DNA from 4 places in the Megasphaera sueciensis genome. Region 2 is predicted to be linked to each of the others. Evidence: riboswitches for the same ligand, from Rfam matches in the RefSeq annotation. Region 2 holds a riboswitch; each other region holds the start of a gene.

What was found. Region 2 has a riboswitch for S-adenosylmethionine ahead of metK (methionine adenosyltransferase). Riboswitches for the same ligand answer to the same signal wherever they lie in the genome.
Region 1: another riboswitch for S-adenosylmethionine. It lies ahead of NXG62_RS08575 (MetQ/NlpA family ABC transporter substrate-binding protein); the one in region 2 lies ahead of metK (methionine adenosyltransferase).
Region 3: another riboswitch for S-adenosylmethionine. It lies ahead of NXG62_RS08020 (MetQ/NlpA family ABC transporter substrate-binding protein); the one in region 2 lies ahead of metK (methionine adenosyltransferase).
Region 4: another riboswitch for S-adenosylmethionine. It lies ahead of NXG62_RS11805 (trans-sulfuration enzyme family protein); the one in region 2 lies ahead of metK (methionine adenosyltransferase).

What each region holds. Positions count from the first base shown of each region.
Region 1 covers NZ_CP116939.1:1,783,747-1,788,951, reverse strand. Annotated here, with positions in the region: gene NXG62_RS08585 (S-layer homology domain-containing protein) at 1-1,257, shown strand, start outside; gene pbp4b (penicillin binding protein PBP4B) at 1,453-2,754, shown strand; SAM riboswitch class I at 2,823-2,921, shown strand; gene NXG62_RS08575 (MetQ/NlpA family ABC transporter substrate-binding protein) at 2,990-3,811, shown strand; gene NXG62_RS08570 (M20/M25/M40 family metallo-hydrolase) at 3,852-5,183, shown strand; gene NXG62_RS08565 (hypothetical protein) at 5,203-5,205, shown strand, end outside.
Region 2 covers NZ_CP116939.1:710,036-715,240, forward strand. Annotated here, with positions in the region: gene priA (primosomal protein N') at 1-705, opposite strand, end outside; gene metK (methionine adenosyltransferase) at 807-1,997, opposite strand; SAM riboswitch class I at 2,049-2,152, opposite strand; gene coaBC (bifunctional phosphopantothenoylcysteine decarboxylase/phosphopantothenate--cysteine ligase CoaBC) at 2,209-3,411, opposite strand; gene rpoZ (DNA-directed RNA polymerase subunit omega) at 3,427-3,636, opposite strand; gene gmk (guanylate kinase) at 3,649-4,266, opposite strand; gene remA (extracellular matrix/biofilm regulator RemA) at 4,271-4,558, opposite strand; gene NXG62_RS03430 (YicC/YloC family endoribonuclease) at 4,569-5,205, opposite strand, start outside.
Region 3 covers NZ_CP116939.1:1,657,307-1,662,511, forward strand. Annotated here, with positions in the region: gene NXG62_RS08010 (energy-coupling factor ABC transporter ATP-binding protein) at 1-746, opposite strand, end outside; T-box leader at 799-1,052, opposite strand; gene brnQ (branched-chain amino acid transport system II carrier protein) at 1,137-2,468, opposite strand; SAM riboswitch class I at 2,609-2,703, shown strand; gene NXG62_RS08020 (MetQ/NlpA family ABC transporter substrate-binding protein) at 2,796-3,629, shown strand; gene speC (ornithine decarboxylase) at 3,732-5,205, opposite strand, start outside.
Region 4 covers NZ_CP116939.1:2,449,784-2,454,988, reverse strand. Annotated here, with positions in the region: gene NXG62_RS11825 (amino acid ABC transporter permease) at 1-200, opposite strand, end outside; gene NXG62_RS11820 (amino acid ABC transporter permease) at 184-969, opposite strand; gene NXG62_RS11815 (transporter substrate-binding domain-containing protein) at 982-1,860, opposite strand; gene NXG62_RS11810 (uroporphyrinogen decarboxylase family protein) at 1,880-2,875, opposite strand; T-box leader at 2,921-3,143, opposite strand; SAM riboswitch class I at 3,623-3,724, shown strand; SAM riboswitch class I at 3,891-3,989, shown strand; gene NXG62_RS11805 (trans-sulfuration enzyme family protein) at 4,066-5,196, shown strand.

The sequences.
Region 1 (5,205 bases), 1.1 Mb from region 2:
AGTGCAATTAAACAATTAACCCAAGAAGGTGTCGTATCAGGAGATGTGACACGCTTTGATGGGAAACGGACGGTGACACGGTATGAAATGTCTATTTTGGTAGCTAACGCAATGACCAAAATAGATGAAGCAACACCGGAACAAAAACGTGTCATTGAAAAGTTAGCTGTAGAATATGCGCAGGATTTGGAGAAAATTGGTGCGGTTCAATCGACGCAATCAGCTCCGGCAGCGGTAAAGTTGACAGCTAAGCCTAATGTGAATTTCTTTTTTGATAATCGTATTGAATATACACATAATAGCTTAGGCAATAACAGTGGAGGGGCCTGGGTTACGGGGAAAAATATTAAGAATTCCGATCAGTTAATGGAACGTATCCGGGTATATATGAGTGCGGACGTAGGGGATAGATGGACATGGAATTCGCGCTTAGTGCAGGCGAAGTGGAATTGGCAGTCAAATACGTCTGAAACGGTTCGCTTTGATCGATTCTGGATGACAGGAAAAAATATGCTTGGCGGTACGCTTGAAATTGGTAAAATGCAATTATATCCGGGGAAAGGCGCTTTCTTTGGCAATACAGGTGATACGGAAGGAGTATACTATACTCGTAAGCAAGATAAATGGACTTTCCGAGGCGGCTTAGCTAATAGTTCTTATTTAATATCATCGGGACAACGCGTTAAATTTATGGAAGCGCAGTATAAGCCGAATGGTAAAATGGATATCGGTGCGTATGCATTACGTCAAAGCTATTCTGATACAGTTGACGATTTGGATTTGCGCGTCATTAACGGTGCTATTGAAATTACACCAAAATTGGCACTATCCTTTGAATATGCACATAATAATGCTAATCCCAGCAATTATGCTTACGGACATGCCTCTGGCAAACAAAATGGTTATTTTATTGCTCTTCAATCTAAATACAAGGCAACAAATTATATGCCGGCCTTATACACGAATATGGTCAATCCGTTTAAACAAGGAGATTGGGGATGGGGAATTTCCTATCGACATTTGCCAAGCGGTGTAGCCGGTTTGTGGAATCGAGGTGCTTTTAGTTGGGTTCCGCTTACGACGGATGTGGATGGTAATTGGCAAAATGCACTGGACGGTATCAATGCATGGCGGGCTGATTTTGTCTATGTACCATGGCGTAATGTACAATGGACCTTGACATATGACCGCATTAAATATATTGATGGAGATAAGCTAAATAATAGCTGGCAGTCAACCTTTAATTTCTTCTTCTAAATATAAAAGATTTTTGTAAAATTCATTATGTAGGCAACATCTTCCTACACAAAAAAGCGAACCCAATAAAGGACTCCGGAAAAGGGATCCCTTATTGAGTTCACTTTTTTACCTGTATTTTTGTTGAAAATAAAAAAGCTTTAGTATGAGTATATACTTAACATGATATAATATGGTAGGAAAGGAGGCATTGCTGTGAGACGCAACCTATTTCAAGTTATCATTTTTATTATGATGTTGACGATGCCTGCATTTGCGAAGGATATTACGCCGCAAGCAATGCAGCATTATCCGGTTCTAACCAAAGAAATCCCACCTTCTTCCAATGGTATGGGAAAGCAGTTGCAAGGTATTGATTCAGTGATAGAAAACGATGTTAAACGAGGATTTCCCGGAGCAGTTCTGCTTGTGGCAAAAGATGGAAAAATTATAAAAGAAACAGCATATGGCTGGGCAAAAATGTATGATCAAAAACAACTGCTCCCCGAAAAAAAGCGTCAACTTATGACTGTGGATACCCTGTTTGATATTGCTTCTAATACGAAAATATATGCTGCGATTTTTGCTTTTATGAGGCTTACAGGAGAGGGGAAAGTTCGTCCTGATGATTTGGTATCGACGTATTTACCTAAGTTTACCAGTGATGGTCGTGAGAAAATCCGCCTTTGTGATCTTATGGATCATACAGCTGGTTTTTCTCCGGAAATATGTTTTTATAAACCCCAGGCAGGCGCTTTTTATTCTTTGAATAGAGATAAGACATTAAAACTTTTAGATACTATTCCGCTTTCTTATCCTACGGGGACGAAGATACAGTATAGTGACACGGATTATATGATTCTTTGTGCGGTAATAGAAAAAATTACAAAGCAAAGACTGGATACATATACGGAGAATGTGATTTATCGGCCATTAGGGTTGACCCATACATTGTTTAATCCGCTGTGTAAAGGATTTAAGCCAGAAGATTGTGCTGCTACGGAACCTTGTGGCAATACGCGTTGGGGAATGGTAACTTTTCCCGGGATACGTACAGGCACTTTACAGGGACAGGTACAGGATGAAAAAGCATGGTACTCCATGAAAGGAGTATCCGGTCATGCGGGTTTGTTTTCACGGGCTGAAGATTTGGCTGTTTTGGCACAGCTTATACTTAACAAGGGGGGATATGGCAATTACACACTTTGCAGTCCTCACGTTATAGATGACTACATGCGCCCTCGCAATACCCGATTTGCATTGGGGTGGAATGTAAATTGTTTACAAAATCAGGAATGGGAGTTTGGTTCTTATGCTAGTTCTCAGGCTATAGCGCATACGGGGTGGACGGGAACGGATATTGTCATTGATCCTAAATATAATTTATGCATTATTCTTTTAACCAATCGGATTCACGAACCGAATGTACCAGGACAACTTAATACCTTTGTTACAGATGATTTTAAGACCGTAAGCTATGGCGATATCATTTCTATGGTATATAAAGCAGTACAATAAGAGACGGTAATTTTGTATTGACAGCACAAGGAGCGGCATGTTAGAATAGCAACAACAATTTCATAACGATATCATCCAGAGCAGTTGAGGGATTGGCCCTATGACACTGCGGCAACCTTCCGTAAGGAAAGGTGCCAATTCCAGCGAAATATTTCGAAAGATGATCGATTACGTTATTAATCTTCGTCTTTTTTGACGAAGATTTTTTTGTTAATTTTATTAAGGAGAGATGAAAATGAGATGTAAAAAAATTGTACTTGTTGCGCTTGCGCTGTTTACTGCGGCAAGCTTGTTTGCAGGATGTGGAAATCAAAGTAGCTCTGCTTCGCAGGAAAAAAAGGAAATTACTGTTGGTGTTACACCGGGTGCCAGTGAACAAATCATGGACTTGGTAACAAAAGAAGCAGCTAAAGAAGGCTTGACGGTGCATGTAAAAACTTTTTCCGATTATGTAACACCAGATCAGGCATTGGCCAGTGGAGATATTGACTTAAATTCTTTTCAGCATAAACCTTTTTTAGATGCTTTTAATGAAAAAAATGGTACACATTTAGTTAGTATAGGACAAACCTATTTAGCTCCGTTAGGGTTATACTCCCATAAATATAAAACCGTTGGAGATATACCCGATGGAGCGACGATTGCTATTCCTAATGATCCATCGAACGGTGGACGGGCGTTGTTGCTGTTGCAGAAACAAGGATGGATAACGCTGACAAAGGGAAAAGAACCAACGAAGGTAACCGTTCAAGATATTGTGGATAACCCTAAGCATCTTCGTATTATTGAATTGGAAGCAGCACAGCTTCCCCGTTCCTTGGATGATACAGCGGCCTCTGTTATTAATGCAGGCTATGCTATTTCTGCCGGTCTTAACAGTCAAAAAGATGGTATTGCCGTAGAAGATAATACGAGTCCGTATGTTAATATTATCGCTGCCCGCGAAGCAGATAAAGACAACCCGGCTTATAAAAAATTTGTTAAAGCATTTCAATCACAGGCAGTAAAAGATTATATTGACAAGGAATTTGCGGGTGTTCTTGTTCCGGCGTGGTAGAATAAAAAGGAAATCAATCTAAGTATTCGAGGTGCATGACATGAAGGTTACGAAAGATAAAAAAATGACAGCGCATTTTCAAAAAATAATTCAATGCGCTACCATATCCAATGAATATGGCAATAAAGTTGATTGGCGGGAATTTGGCAAACTGCATCAGTGGCTGCAGAAATTTTATCCAACGATTTATCGTGAATTTCGATTGACGGAAATAGGCGAAGCAGGATTGCAATTTTGTTTTAAGGCAGATAATCCGGTAAAAGAACCGCTTATGCTTATGGCGCATCAAGATGTGGTGGAGGTTGGTGATTTAGCGCAGTGGACATATGATCCTTTTTCAGGAGAATTAGTGGATGACTGCGTATACGGTCGTGGTACAACAGATTGCAAGCATTTGCTTGCCGCAGAGATGGAAGCGGTAGAAGATGTATTTGCTTCTGGTTGGCGTCCACCGTATGATTTATATATTTCCTTGGGATTTGGGGAAGAGATTTATCGGGCTGATGGTCCGGATGGTGCACGTTTATTATGCCAAAATCTGCAAACGGAAGGTGTGACGATTGGCTGTACCTTTGACGAAGGTGGTTCTATTGTCCGTGGCAAAGACAATAAGCTTGTTGCACGGATCGGGTTAGGTGAAAAAGCTTGTGTTAATATTGAAATTTATAAAGATTCCGCGGGGGGGCATGCCAGCAAACCTGGATTGGGAACCGCTTTGGGCGCAGTGGCTAAAGCAATTGTAGATATTGAAGCACATCCGTATCCGTATCGATTGATTCCATTGGCAGAAGCACAGCTTAAAGCAGCCGCGGCAGTTGAAGATGGAGATAAAAAAAGAATTTATCAAGAGCCGAAAAAATATTGGGAGGAGTTGTGTGCACTGGCACGTCAGGATCCTGAACTAGATGCTATGCTTCATACCACTTTTGCATTTACAATGGCGCAGGCCAGCAATCAGCCGAATGTCCTTCCTTCCCATGTAGGGATGACAATGAGCTGCCGCATATTGCAGGGAGATACCATAGAATCGGTCATGCAATATTTACAGCAATTTTTGCCTGAAGGAGTCCGGCTGCGCCATGTTTCAGGAGAAGATCCCATGCCTACCTCGACGCCGGATAGTGATGATTATAGAACGGTAGAAAGGGTACTTCATACGCTTTATGGGAAGAACATTATTCTTGTTCCGTTTCTTATGCTGGGAGCTACGGATACACATTATTATACACCTGTTGTCCGGCGCGTATTCCGCTTTGATGGGTTTTTGGTGGATCATCGCTGGGGTGGGGCTCATCAGGTTAATGAAAGAATTCCGGTTGATGCATTGCCGGGATCAAAACAGTTTTTCAAGACATTTTTGCTGGAATATTAAAAGCGGGGGCGGTATTTTCATG
Region 2 (5,205 bases):
CGCTAGTTTCGTTTGAACCAAATGCTGTATAATGTCTCGGCTATAACCCTTTTGGATCCAAAAGGAAATGGGAGCAGCTTCTTTTTCCTTTAATTCCGCCAATAATTGCATTTGCTTCTTACGATTTTTTAATATACATTGATGGTCATCCTCTGCAAAATACAACCATTTCTCTGTTTTATCAGCAATTTTATTTTGTAACTGTTTTTCTTCTTTCAAAACATGTTTTTCAATAAGTTTTTCAATAAATGTTTGACTAAATTGGTTGCATAATGTTTTTTTATCTACATTCTTCTTATTTTTGAGATGTTCCCATATGTTTTTTCCTCCCATCAGCAAAAGCATATCTTTATTTTCGACAGACACATACGTATGGGCAACGATTCCTTTCTTTTCAATCATAAACAAACGCAGTGAATCGGATATACTGCATAAATAATAGTCACTGATCCACAAAGCAGTAGCGATCATTTCTTCTTGAAATCCCGCTTGTACGGACAAGACCGAAATAATTGGTTTTAATACATACTCATGTTGTACAGGATAGTCTTGGTGAAGAGCTACAATAACACCTTCTTCTTGGCGATGACCAAAAGGAACTAACACGCGGGTCCCCACATGAACGAAAAGTTCTTCAGGAATGATATAGGAAAATGTTTTTTGCAGTCTTTTAGCGGTTATATTGATGATTACTTCTGCAATCATAATGATATACTCCTGTCAAAAAAAAAGAGAGACATAAATGTCTCTCTTTGATAATTTATGCGCACCTATATTATAACGCAAAATAAACAAACTTTGTACTATTATAAATTGGCTTCTTTCCGAAGCATTTCTGCTTTATCTGTTTTTTCCCATGGAAGATCCAAGTCATTACGACCAAAATGTCCATATGCAGCTGTTTGTTTGTATATGGGTCGTTGTAAATCAAGCATTTCAATAATACCCGCTGGACGAAGATCAAAATGTTTTTTTATAAGAGTTTCAATTACATCAGTTTCGACTTTACCTGTACCAAAAGTTTCCACATGAATGGATACCGGGTTAGCTACTCCGATGGCATACGCAAGCTGGATTTCACATTTATCAGCTAATCCTGCTGCCACAACATTTTTGGCTACATAACGAGCTGCATAAGCAGCTGAACGGTCCACCTTCGTAGGATCCTTACCCGAAAACGCACCGCCGCCATGCCGAGCCATACCTCCGTAGGTATCAACAATAATCTTACGACCGGTAAGTCCTGAATCTCCCTGAGGTCCGCCGATAACAAACCGTCCTGTTGGATTAATGAACAATTTTGTTTTGTCATCAAATAATCCATCTGCAAGTTCCGGTTTGATGACATATTCCAGTAAATCTTTTTCAATTTGTTCCCGTGTAATTTCAGGACTATGCTGTGCAGAAATTACAATCGTATCAATGCGTACTGGCCGGCCATTATCATATTCGACAGTCACTTGCGTTTTGCCATCGGGGCGAAGATACGACAATGTACCATCTTTGCGGACCTTGGACAGCCGACGGGCTAACCGATGTGCCAAAGAAATAGGCAGCGGCATATAGTCATCTGTCTCATTGGTAGCGTATCCAAACATCATTCCTTGATCACCGGCTCCAATTGCATCGAATGCATCACTATCACCGTCTTTTACTTCCCTGGCTTTATCAACACCCATGGCAATATCCGGTGACTGTTCGTCAAGTGAAACCAATACACCGCAAGTATCACAATCAAAACCATATTTAGCTCGGGTATACCCAATGCCGCGAATCGTTTCCCGGACAATATGCGGAATGTCAACATAACATGTAGTTGAAATTTCACCAACCACATGTACCATTCCAGTGGTAACCAAAGTTTCACAAGCAACACGGGCATTTTTATCTTTTTCCAAAATAGCATCAAGAATGCTATCTGAAATTTGGTCAGCCATTTTATCAGGATGACCTTCTGTAACAGATTCAGATGTAAAAAATTCGCGATTTTTTGTCATTATTATTTTCCTCCTAAAAAAAATCCCTCTGTAAAAGAGGGGTTATTTTCATACCCATCTTCCAGTTTGCACTGTTGGATTTAGCACCGTTTTCATTAGCTGAAAGGTTGCTGCGGCATCATCGGGCCAATCCCTCCGTCGTCTCTTGATGGCAATATTCATTTCAATTTATTATTTTAAATGATATACGATAATATTGCAAGACCTTTTCTTAAGATTTATTGATTATTTTTGTAACACGATCAATAATAATAGCAGCCAAATCAAATTTATCCATTATATCAAACTTTTCGCTCATTCCATCAGGAAATAGCAATGTTGCAACATTTGTGTTTACTTTAAATCCTGCACCAGCAGCACTTACATCGTTTGCAACAAGCATGTCCAGATTTTTTTTCTTCAATTTCTCCATTCCATAGTGAATCACATTTGTTGTTTCCGCAGCAAATCCGACAAGTATCTGATTTTTTTTACGTTGTCCCAGTTCATACAATATATCAGGATTTTTTTCCATTGATAATACTAATGTATCTTCTGATTTTTTAATTTTATCTTTGGCTGGGGTTTGAACACGATAATCAGCAACAGCGGCTGCTTTTATAACAATATCGGTGTCATCATATAGCGAATCTACCGCTTGTTTCATATCTCTTGTACTGACAACATCAACGCGCTTTACACCTAGTGGTGTTTCTAAACTTGTAACTCCAGCTATTAAGGTTACATCAGCGCCGGCCAATACAGCGGCTTTGGCAATGGCAAAGCCCATACGGCCGCTGGAATGGTTTCCAATAAATCGCACCGGATCGATTGCCTCCCGCGTTCCACCGGCAGTTACAATTACCTTTTTCCCTTTTAACTGTGCAGTACAGCAAGCTTTCATTTCAATATAATCAACAAGGGAAACAGGTTGAGGAAGACGACCGATTCCTGTAACACCACAAGCTAATAATCCTGCATCAGGTGTAATAATGGAATACCCATATTTTTTTAACTTTTCCATATTGTGTTGAACAATCGGATTTAAATACATATTTGTATTCATAGCCGGCGCAATGACAACAGGAGCCTTAGTAGCCATTACCGTAGTGGTAAGCATATCGTCAGCAATGCCACCGGCAATTTTTCCAATGCAATTAGCCGTAGCCGGTGCGATAAGAAACACATCTGCCCAAGATGCCAACGCGATATGTTCAACATGCCAATTAGTTACTTCGTTCCACATAGATACAGTAACAGGATTACCTGTTATTTCACGTAATGTCAGAGGGGTAATAAATTTTGCCGCATTTTCAGTCATGATACATTTGACTTCCGCGCCTCGTTTACACAATAAACTGGCAATTTCAGCGGCCTTAAATGCCGCAATACCCCCACAAACAGCGAGAATAACCTTCTTATTATTTAATAACATCGGAATCACCAACTTTTATTTTATGCCGCTTTTCGGGGCTTTATATGTAATTTTACCTTCATCAATCTCTTCCATAGCAATAGATACAACCTTTTCGGATTTTGTATCCACAAGTGGTGCATCACCGTCATTTAACTCACGCGCGCGTTTAGCCGCCAATGTTACCAATGTATATTTGCTATCTACTTTTGTCATTAGAGATTCTAAGGTCGGTTTAATTAACATAACATATCACTCCTAATCTTCAAATTGTGCATGAATGGAAGTTATTAAATGATGATTACGGGAAACTTTGCACTGTTCCGCCACAATAATCGCAGCAGCGCGTTCAACAGCCAATTCTAATACATCATTAATAACTACATATTCATACTCTGATAACCATTCTAACTCATTTTTTACTTTAGCCAATCGTCCGGCAATAACATTTGCCGAATCGGTATGACGGCTTTTCAAACGGTTAGCCAAAATATCCAAGGAAGGCGGAATAACGTAAATAAACACTGCCTTAGGATATTTCTTTTTTATCTGCATTGCACCTTGAATATCTATTTCCAGCATAACATTCTTTCCTTGCTGGAGCATATTAAACACGTATTCTTTAGGCGTTCCGTAATAATGCTCATATACCTGCGCATATTCTAAAAAAGAATCTGTATGAACCAATTCTTCAAAATGAAAATTGTCCGTAAAAAAATAATTTGTTCCATCCACTTCCCCATTACGCGGTTCTCTGGTCGTCATGGAAATAGAATAATAGATGTTCGAAAAACGCTTTCGCAAAGCATCGCAAATAGTTCCCTTTCCAGCTCCCGAAGGTCCCGACACAACGATGAGTAATCCGGGATCGTTCATGTCATTACTTCCTTTCTTCATCATCATTGTATACTGCTTCGTTTTCGTTCCCAACGGTAAGAATACGATGCGAAATTGTTTCCGGCTGAATAGCGGATAAAATGATTTGCCCGTTATCCATCATCAATACGGAACGAGTTTTACGGCCAAAGGTGGCATCTATCAGCATATTATGTTCTCTCGATTCCTGCACCATTCGTTTTATCGGTGCCGATTCGGGACTAATAATAGCAACTACCTTATTTGCCACGACCATATTTCCAAAACCGATATTTAAAAGATTGAAATTCATATTCTCACCATCACTCAATATTTTGAATTTGTTCTCTGATTTTTTCAATTTCATTTTTCAATTGCAAAACATATTCTGTGACATCTAAATCAGCAGCCTTCGAACCAATGGTATTGGTTTCTCTATTTAATTCTTGAATAAGAAAATCTAATTGCCGTCCTATATCGCCATTTTCTTCTAAAATTCTCCTTAATTGTACCACATGACTGCGAAATCGCACAACTTCTTCCGTAAAATCAACCTTATCCGCATACATGGCAACTTCCTGCAAAAGACGTTCTTCATCAGGAACAGCTTTTATCTCATTAAACATACTTATTATTCGTTTGCGTAATCTGCTTTCATAATGTGCCGCAATATCATCCTTTCGTTCTGCAATAGAATGAACTATATTCTCTATTTTATCAGCACGCAGCAATAAATCTTTTTTGATATTCAGCCCCTCCGCTTCACGCATCTGTACAACACGATTCAAAGAAGCTTGCAACGCAACGAAAAAAACCGGCCAACAATCATCTGCATCAATTTTTGGCGGTTCTTGAATAAACCAGTCCTTAGTCAGCGAAATAATTTGAGATAATGTTGTCTTTTCATGAAACAACTCTTCATTTACTTTATCCAGTGCATATTTACAGTCTGTTAAATTA
Region 3 (5,205 bases), 950 kb from region 2:
CTTTCACCTGTAATGACAAGGAAATCCCCTTGATGGATAGAAAGACTAATATTATCCAATGCCGGTTTACTCTTTTTATTATAGGTATAAGATAAATGTTCCATAGAAATAAGTCCTTCACGCAATGGACTTAACTTAAATCGGCTATGATCGGATACTTCCATTTCTTCTGATTTGACGTCAATGATTCCTCTCATGGCAAACAATTTTTCTGCCGGATAATACAATACCGGGGTTGTCACTCCGTTGATAAGGCCTATAATGCATACTGCCGGGAGCATCACATTAAAAAAAACTGAATCTGGAATATTCAACGCTAATTTAAAAGTTGTTAAAAATATGGTTCCGGAAATGATGGTACAAATCAATCCCGTAAAAGCGGGAAGAACCGTATGCCCTTTACACTTAATGATATCCAAATGTTTTACTGCAAAACAACAAAGCAACGCCGCAACCGGCTCACTAATGAAATCCCCGTAGGGAAATGCCGCCTTGGACGTAAGAACTCCAACGAAAGCATATACCATGCCAATACCGAAGGATTGCTTATATGTAGGCTTAGTCAGATGAATCGCGATACAATACATCGCAATCGCCCAATTAGGAGTAAACCCAGCCACACTCGGAGATACCAGACGAAGAATAGTCGCTATCGCTAAAAGCAATGTACTCACCGTAATCCATCTATATTGACCACCTTGTCTGTGATGAAATTCTAATATTGAAATATCCGCAATATGTTCCATTATCTCAGCCTCCTATTTATACAAAAAAAGCCTTTCATCCTTTGCTTATTAAGCAAGGGACGAAAGGCTTATAATTCTTCCGCGGTGCCACCCCAATTGACTATGATTAGTCCGGCTTTACATGTACGGCCTAAGCGATACACGTTTCTTTGATAGCGGTGGAAATACACCGTCGTGCCCTACTTGTTCCCGTTCAGGCCGCATCTCCCGAATCCATTCCATTCATTGACCTGTACCGAACTCTCACTGTCATCGGCTCGCTGCAACTGTCGTTTTGTATGTACTCGTTTCGTTCATCGATTTATTTTAAGTTACTTATAATTATACCTGATTTTTAACGTATGTCAATAGTTTTAACTGGAAAACCTACGGAGCTCTCTCACCTTAGTTTTAAATATCTATGACTTTTTCCACATCACCGCTGATCTTATGCGGCAGTATAAGAGAAAGAAAAACACAAACAATAACCGGAACAATCCACCCTTGCCCGCTTGTACCCAAAGGCAGCATGGATATAAAAGATTGTGCCCACGCAAGGTGAGCAAATTGATTCAATATATCAATTACCGCAATACCTGCTGCTACGGTTATGGTTAATCTCATACCTATACGAGACAATAGTACAAATTTATTGACAATAATCAATACCACAACAGAAATAGCAATAGGATACAAGAACAACAGCATCGGCAGGGACACTTTAATAATTTGGTTCAGTCCCAAGTTTGCCACTGCCAAGCTTACCAAAGAACATATAGTAACATACTGTTTATATGATATAATGGGAAATTCCTGAGAAAAAAATTCTGCAACAGATGTAATAAGTCCAACGGAGGTCGTAAAACAAGTAATAACTACCATAACCGCCAAAAACCATACACCTATGCTGCCAAACAGCTCATACGAAGCCTGCGTCAATACATATGCACCAATATTGACCGCCGGATCATGGTACACTGCTGCTGGAATAGGAAAATGATTTCCTAAGAACCCCAGTCCCATATATAAAACCGACATAAGCACTGCCACGGATATACCGGCAGACCACACGCTGGTATAATATTCTTTCATTGAATTAAAACCCAATTGCTTCAACGTATTCAACGCAATAATACAAAAAGCAAAAGATGCCAGTGTATCTACTGTATTGTACCCTTCGATAAAACCACTGCCAAAAGCTGCTTCGGCGTATTTACCGATGGGAATCGCCAATTCCGGCGTCGTAAAAACGGTCAGCCCCAAAGTAAAAAGCAGAATAATCATAATTGCAAAAATCGGGGTTAACACCTTACCGACGCGCGATAATAATTTAGAGGGTGTAATAGCCAGCCACCACGCCAATCCAAAATACAGAATAGTATAAGCAGCCAGTTGCCAAGTTCCATTACCTACAATAGGGAGAATGCCAACGGAAAATGATGTCGCTGCTGTACGAGGTATCGCCATTAACGGCCCAATAGATAAATAAATAAGAGAAAGTATAAGTAAAGAAAATAACGGTGAAATTTTACGATTCATTTCCGCACGGAAACCACCGGGATTAAAAGTTCCCACAATAAGTGCAATAACAGGCATGCCAACTCCGGTTACAATAAAACCAATAATGGCCGGCATAAACTGATTCCCCGCTTGAAAGCCGAGGGACGGGGGAAATATAAGATTTCCGGCACCAAAGAAAATGCCGAATAATAATAATCCAATCTGCATACCTTTTTTTAACATATAGCGAAGCTCCTTTCAAGAGCATCCGCAGTCTTCCATACTTACGTATTGTACCTGTAAACAGTAACCATGTCAAAAAATTTTTTTTCTTGACAATTTATTTTTTCATGATATACTCGTTTATAAGACAATTACAGATGCTTTTATCCAGAGAGGCGGAGGGACTGGCCCTATGAAGCCCGGCAACCGATAACACGGTGCCAATTCCTGCGGAAGAAATTCCGAGAGATAAAGATACGTTTTACATGCCTCTTTCTCTTTTGGGAAAGAGGTTATTTTTATGGAAAAAGCTCGGTGTCAAATCTATCCCCCTAGGAGGAATCATGCATGAAACAATTTAAAAAACTCACTTTTCTAGCTGCTACAACTCTTTTGTCACTAGCGCTCCTTGCCAGTGGCTGCGGCAGCAGCACTCCCGAGAACAACAAAGACGGTTCCAAAAATGTCACCATCACCGTCGGTGCTACACCGGTACCTCACAGTGAAATTCTCAACGAAATCAAACCATTACTTGCAAAAGAAGGAGTAAATCTAAAAATCGTTGAATTCACGGACTATGTAAAACCCAACTTGGCTCTTGCCGACAAAGAACTAGATGCTAACTTTTTTCAACATAAACCATACTTGGACAAATTCGATGCCGAACATGGTCTAAAACTTCAAGAAGCCTGCAAAGTTCATTTGGAACCGATGGGTGTATATTCAAAGAAAATCACGGATTTAAAGAACCTTCCCGACAATGCCAAAGTAGCGATTCCAAATGATCCAACCAATGGCGGCCGGGCATTGCTCATACTTCAATCAGCCGGTCTTATTACGTTAAAAGACAAAGATAACATTACTTCAACAGTACAAGATATTACAAATAATCCAAAACAACTTCAGTTTGTTGAGCTAGACGCTGCACAAATTCCCCGTTCCTTAAGTGATGTAGATATTGCCGTCATTAATACAAACTTCGCTATGGAAGCAAATCTTAATCCTTTAAAAGATGCATTATATCTGGAATCAAAAGATTCTCCATATGCCAACATTCTCGTGGTCCGTGAAGGAGACATCAATCGTCCCGAAATTCAAAAACTGATAAAGGCATTGCAATCACCGGAAGTCAAAAAATTCATCGAAGAAAAATATAAGGGAGCTATTCTTCCCAGTTTCTGATAATGCTATGCTATCTATTTTATAAAATGATAAGATTCCTGTCTGTCCTGAATAAAAATAAAAGCCGTTCATTAGTTTGTATATAATGAACGGCTTTTATTTTTATTTCTTTAATATATCTTTTTCCGCTTTTTCTGTCAATACATATCCGTAAGCTTTTGTTTTAGTGTCTTCTTTTTCAAGGTATACGCCTTGAATTTCCGAAGCAAAGCCTGGAAGAATATTGATACTTTCTTCCAGTGTTTGAAAATACTGCACAGCAGTTTGTGACCAACGTTCTCCAGGTACAACGCAGAGGACCCCTGGTGGATACGGGAGGGCTCCTTCAAGCGCAATACGCCCCTCTATCTCAGATAATGGTACAAGTTCGCTTTGTCCGCGAATAAAAGCATATTGTGCCGCTTGCGGATTCATAACATATTCCGGAAAATATTCCCGGCGAAATAATTTCTTTTGCAAATCTTTAACATTGCGGTCCTTATAAAAATCATGCATTTCCTGACAAAGCTGCCGTATATGATATCCTGCATAACGTGCCGGATGCAAATTATACACACCAAGAAGTACTTCCTCCATAGGAACATCCTTTTCAATAAAGCGTTCAAAACGTACAAGTTGTGATGTGAGGAAACGTAGTTTATTTTTATTTTCTGCCGGCGTCAACAAGAATAAAATAGAATTAAGATCACATTTCTCTGGAATAACGCCATTCCCACGCAAATAAGTTGCTAAAATATTAGCATGAATGCCAAATTCTTCATACTGTCCTGTTTCCGGATTGATTCCCGGAGTGGTAAGTAAAAGCTTACAAGGATCCACTAGATATTGCCCGGGTCCATATCCCTCAAAAGCATGCCACTTAGCTCCTGGCTCAAAGGAAAAGTAAGCCAAATCATCAACCATCGCCTCCGTATCCCCATCCTGCCAGCGCTTTCCATGTACAATAGGAGATATGAAAGGTTTAATATATTCACAGCGCCGCAAAATATCTTTACGGACTTTGATGCCCATCTTAACACAATCCCTCCACATTTTACGTCCCGCATCGCCCGAATGGATTTTTGCATTGACAGCAATAGTTGCAAACATCGGATAAAACGGACTCGTCGAGGCATTCGCCATAAAAGAATTATTAAAACGCTTATGATTGCAATACCGTTCTTGATCACTAATATGACTATCTTTTTTGTGGATCTGGGAAGCCTGTGAAAAACCGGCTTGTTGCTTGTGAACAGACTGCGTCACCATAATACCCGGGTCCTCCGGTGTTAAATGCAATAACAAAGGGCTGCAGTCCCGCAACATGGGGATAAACTGTTCATATCCTACCCAGGCAGAATCAAAGAGAATATAATCGCAGAGAGGCCCGATTTTATCCACCACATATCGTGCATTATACAGTGTGCCATCATATGTTCCCAGCTGAATAACAGCCAAACGGAAAGGACGTTTTTGTTTCGCTTTTTCCGGATTTCTTTCAGCTGCCAGTTTTCTGAGATACATTTCGTTAAAACAATGGTCGTCAATACCGCCAATAAATCCGTAGGGATTACGCGCCGTTTCTAAATATACCGGT
Region 4 (5,205 bases), 1.2 Mb from region 2:
ATGGGAGTCCCTCTCACAAAGGATACATATACACGAACGGCTCCACTGCTGATTTTGGCATCATTCAAACGCAGAACTGCCATGTAAAAAGCAATGGGAGCTGCTAAAAGCAGCGAAAGTATCGTTAGTTCCAATGTTGTGGAAATACCTCCCAGTATTTTAAAAAATGTTTCGTACATAAAATCAAGATCCAGGTCCATGAAATTTCACCCCCTTTATAAGAAATAGCCTAGCCCGTTTCTTATCTTGCTTAACTGTCTGCACTGTTTTTAATGTTTGTCCTTTATCTAAACGTTTTTCTATTATAAAAAACACTTTTTCAATTAAAAGGGCCATTACCCAATAAATAAACATGCAGGCTAAATAAATCTCTATTGCATATGCTCCAAAATTCTGTGAAATAATCAGATTGCCCTTACCAATCAAATCGATCAATCCTATGGTATATGCCAGTGCCCCTTCTTTGAGAAGATTAATAACCGAATTGCCAAAATTTGGCAAAGCAATGATCATGGCCTGGGGAATGACAACCTGTATTACCGCTTGCAGCGGTGTCAGTCCAATACTCACTGCGGCTTCATATTGCCCCCGGGGAACTGCTAAATAAGCGGATCGAAACACCTCTGACACATAGGCCCCAAACAATAATACAAACGTTATAATAGCAAATACGGATCGATCCCAGTCATCAATTTGATAATTGAATAATCCGTCTACTAGCTTTGGCAGTCCGTAAAATACAATAAACAATAAGACGATGGAAGGAGTACACCGCATAACATACGTATACCCCTGTGCCAACCATCTCAACGGACCAATCGAGCTTAGTTTTGCCTTTGTCAATAAAATTCCAAATATAGACCCAAACACAATACTGCTGATTCCAACAAAAAGAGTTATCTGCAGATAGGGTAATAAAGCTGGAATGGATTGCAACAAAAAACTTGGATCAAATGGTCTATAATTCATTTTTTATCCCTCTTATTTATCACTATCTCCAATATAATTGGATAAACTTTCGCCGAAATATTTATTTTCCAATTCGGTAATTTTTCCTTCTGCCCGTAGTTCTTCTATGGCTTTATCATATTCATCAGCAAATTTTTGTTCCTTTTTATTAAACAATGGGTATGTTGGAATTCCCTTGTACCGTATATATGACACGTTATCGGCAAATTGATGGTATGACCCATTCTCGTTAAGAACGTTATTTTTATAATTTAGTTCCACTTCAAAATAGGCATCATACCGGCCTTCCATCACCCATGTATAGGCATCAGATACCTTAAAAGCTTCTGACGGTACCAATTTAATTTGCTTATCCGGATGTGATTTATTATATTCTTCCACTACCGCATATTGCGCATTCTGCGGTGCAATAGGAACTAACTTTCCGCTATATGCCGCAAAGGATTCCATATCTTTAATTTTATCTGCCGTATCCTTACGTATAACCAGTCCAATCACACTGGCACCTATATAATTTTTCGGGAAAATATATTTTTTTTCACGTGCCGGTGTTTTCCATATTCCTTTAGTCCCTACCGTATATTTCCCAGATTCAACACCAATTAACAAATCATCATCAGAGGTCGGGACAAACTTAAATTCATATTGCGGCAATTTTTTAGCTACCTCTTTCATTACAGCAACTTCAAATCCATCCGATTCTCCTTTATCATTTACATAATCATACGGCACATAATAATTGGTATGAGCAACGGTTATTACTTTTTTCGCACCATCAGCTCCAGCTACTGTTTCCTTCGTATCACTCTTACCGCATGCTGCTAACGTAATTGCTGCCGTCCCGATTAATAACACCGCTAACATTTCTTTTCCCAGTTTTTTTATATTCATTGTCGATTCCTCCCTTATATTATAAAACCGCCGCCTTCTGACGCACCCATTCCAATCGATCTCTGGAAATATCAGGCGGGACCGTGCAATCAGCTCCCAAGATTACTCCTGTTTTCCCAGCTCCACGAATAATGCGCTCTGTTTCTGCTTCCACAGCATTTTTGCTGCCATTATATAATATATCGTTTTCTGTATTGCCAAAGCCACCGATAACGGCACGTCCACCAAAAAGTTTTTTCCCCTCTTCGAGAGAAACTTCTTCAATATGAGCCGCCCAGTTAATCGCCTTAACATCATACTCTGTATACCAGGATAAATCATTGCGGTGGCCCAAATAGCCGCAGATATGGAGAATATTATATGCGCTGGCACGATTTGCCGCCGATAAAATTTTCTTTTCCCCCGGCGTCAAAATACGTTCATACGCTTCACGATTAAGTCCCTTAATATTTTGCAAACTCAAATAAATTCCAGTAATGCCGGCTTCTTTTATAATTCGCTGAGATAAAACCGCCAAATCATCACTAATAATATCCAGTGCACGCTTTACTACTTCTTCATTTTCTTGAATAAGTGTCGTTAAACTAGTATCGCCATCCGGCAACATAAATTTTAATGTTGTTGCAGCACAAAAGACATTATAAAATAATAAAATTTCATTGCTGTAACGATTACTTAATTTTTTTGCATATGCAATCTGATCAGTAAACCATCTATCATGTTCAGGAAGAGGCTGAAGTCCTTTTAAATCATCAATAGTTTTTACTTTTGATAATACATCCTGCTGATATGTAAAAAAACCATCCGTCATAATTTTAGCAAAGTCAGGTTTTGCGGTATCTAAATATTCTTCTTCTCCAGCCAAAACAAGTTTAGCTAATTGCGGATTTTTAAAAGCATTGGCACTGTGAACAGTAGGTATCGGTAAAATATGGAACCAAAATCCAACGGGAACACGATCCACCGGTTTGTTATCAAGTGCTGCTAATACTAATTCTTTTTTTGTTTGTGACATACGAACATCTCCTTTTAATTTTAGATAAAAAAATATCGTCCCCTGTACAGAGACGATGGCCGCGATTCCACTCTGTTTACAACACATATATACTTGTGCTGTATCTCAAAACCGATAACGGCGGCACCGGACACAGCCTACTAAAATTCAGCTGTTCTGCTCTCAAAGGCATTCCCCATACTAGTCATTTTCGCAAATTTTCAGCCATTGATCTGCGTTCTCTGTAAAAAGCCTATGTATGTGTACTTGTTTTGATCATCGCATTATTAATGTATACTTTTTTTGTATATTTTATAGCTATGCTATTTCATCACCTCTCCTATTCCTCCTATTTTGTGAATGATGGATACACTGAAAACAAAACGCGGCCAAATTTAGTATTTAACACGCAAAAAAACACCATCTCCTTATACAGAGACGGTGGTCCGTGGTTCCACTCTGTTTACAGCACTCGCTGCAACTATTTCCATTAACGGCGGCAACCGGATCCGGCCTACTATTTTCGGTCGGTCTGCTCCCAAAGGCATTCCATCGCACTTATGTTTCCCGCAAGCTCTCAGCCGATGGCTCGCGTTTTCTGTAGGACATAAATATACGTGTACTTGTTTTGGTCATTGCATTTTCAATGTTTACCGATATGGTACACGTTATTCAATTGTTTGTCAAGAGAATTCTTGTTTTTTTTATTCTTGATTTTTCCTCTTGACAAATTGATTGCAATAGTGTAGTCTGATAACCACAATTACATATTCATCCAGAGCAGCTGAGGGACTGGCCCTATGACGCTGCGGCAACCTCCTTGATAGGAAGGTGCCAATTCCAGCAGGATTTCTTCCTGACCGATGATATTAGTATATACCTTTGTATTTACGTCATCCGTCGATGACGTTTTTTTTATTACATTCTTTTGTTCCCACAAGGAGATCTGCACTATGAGGTACTTAAAAAATTTGACTATCATAATGCTTCACACAACTTAATATTGTGTTATGATTTTTTATAATACAATACGACTCTTTCATCCAGAGCAGCTGAGGGACTGGCCCTATGACGCTGCGGCAACCCCCATACGGGAAGGTGCCAATTCCAGCGGATTTTATCCGGCAGATGAACACGCACCCGCTTTTTTGCGACGCCATCTGCCATGGCGTCTTTTTTATTGTCCATTTTATTAAGGAGGCATTTATTCTATGAGATTTGAAACAGATTGCATTCACGGCGGCTATCATCCCGATTCAACAGGGAGCGTAACAACTCCTATTTATTTATCCACGGCGTTCGCTCATCCCGGCGTCAAACAAAGCACCGGCTATGACTATATCCGTTCCCAAAATCCCACGCGGGAACAGTTGGAAAAAACCATGGCCTTGCTGGAACAAGGGTGTGACGCGTTAGCTTTTTCTTCCGGCATGGCCGCTATTTCCTGCGTCTTGGAACTGTTCAAGCCCGGCGACCACATCATCTATTCGGCCGACTTATATGGAGGTTCCATCCGTATTTTCAATGAGATTTCCCAGAAGAACGGCTTGTCCTTTACGGCCCTCGATACCGGCGATTTGCATGCAGTCAAAGAGGCTATCCAAAAAAACACCCGGGCGATTTACGTAGAGACACCTTCCAACCCGACGATGCAGATTACCGATATTAAATCCATTTGCGAGTTAGCCCATAAATACCATATTCTGGTCATCGTCGATAATACCTTCCTAACTCCCTATTTTCAAAAACCGCTTACCTTAGGTGCCGATATCGTCGTCCACAGCGGCACAAAATATCTGGCCGGACATAACGATGTATTAGCAGGATTTCTTGTCACCGCTCATAAAGAACAGGCCGAACGGCTGCATTTTCTCCATAAAACGATCGGCGCCTGTCTATCTCCCTTCGACTGTTGGGTCGTCAGCCGCGGTCTGAAAACATTGCCGCTGCGGATGGACCGCCATGCCGCCTCTGCACTGCGCATCGCTAAATGGCTGAGTAAGCAGCCGGCTATACGGAAAATATATTATCCCGGGATAGCTTCCTCTCCCCGCTATGAAATCAATACCAAGCAGACAACCGGCTTCGGCGGCATGATTTCCTTTGAAGTAGATACCGAAGAAACGGCTGTGAATCTTCTGCAACGGGTCAAACTGATTCTGTTTGCAGAAAGTCTGGGCGGTACGGAATCATTGATCACCTATCCGCTGCTGCAAACACACTGCGATGTTCCCAAAGAAGAATGCTTTGCCAAAGGCATCAACGAAAAATTATTGCGTCTTTCTGTCGGTTTAGAAAATGTAAACGACTTGATCGCCGACTTAAAACAAGCACTGGCATAACCAAAAAGG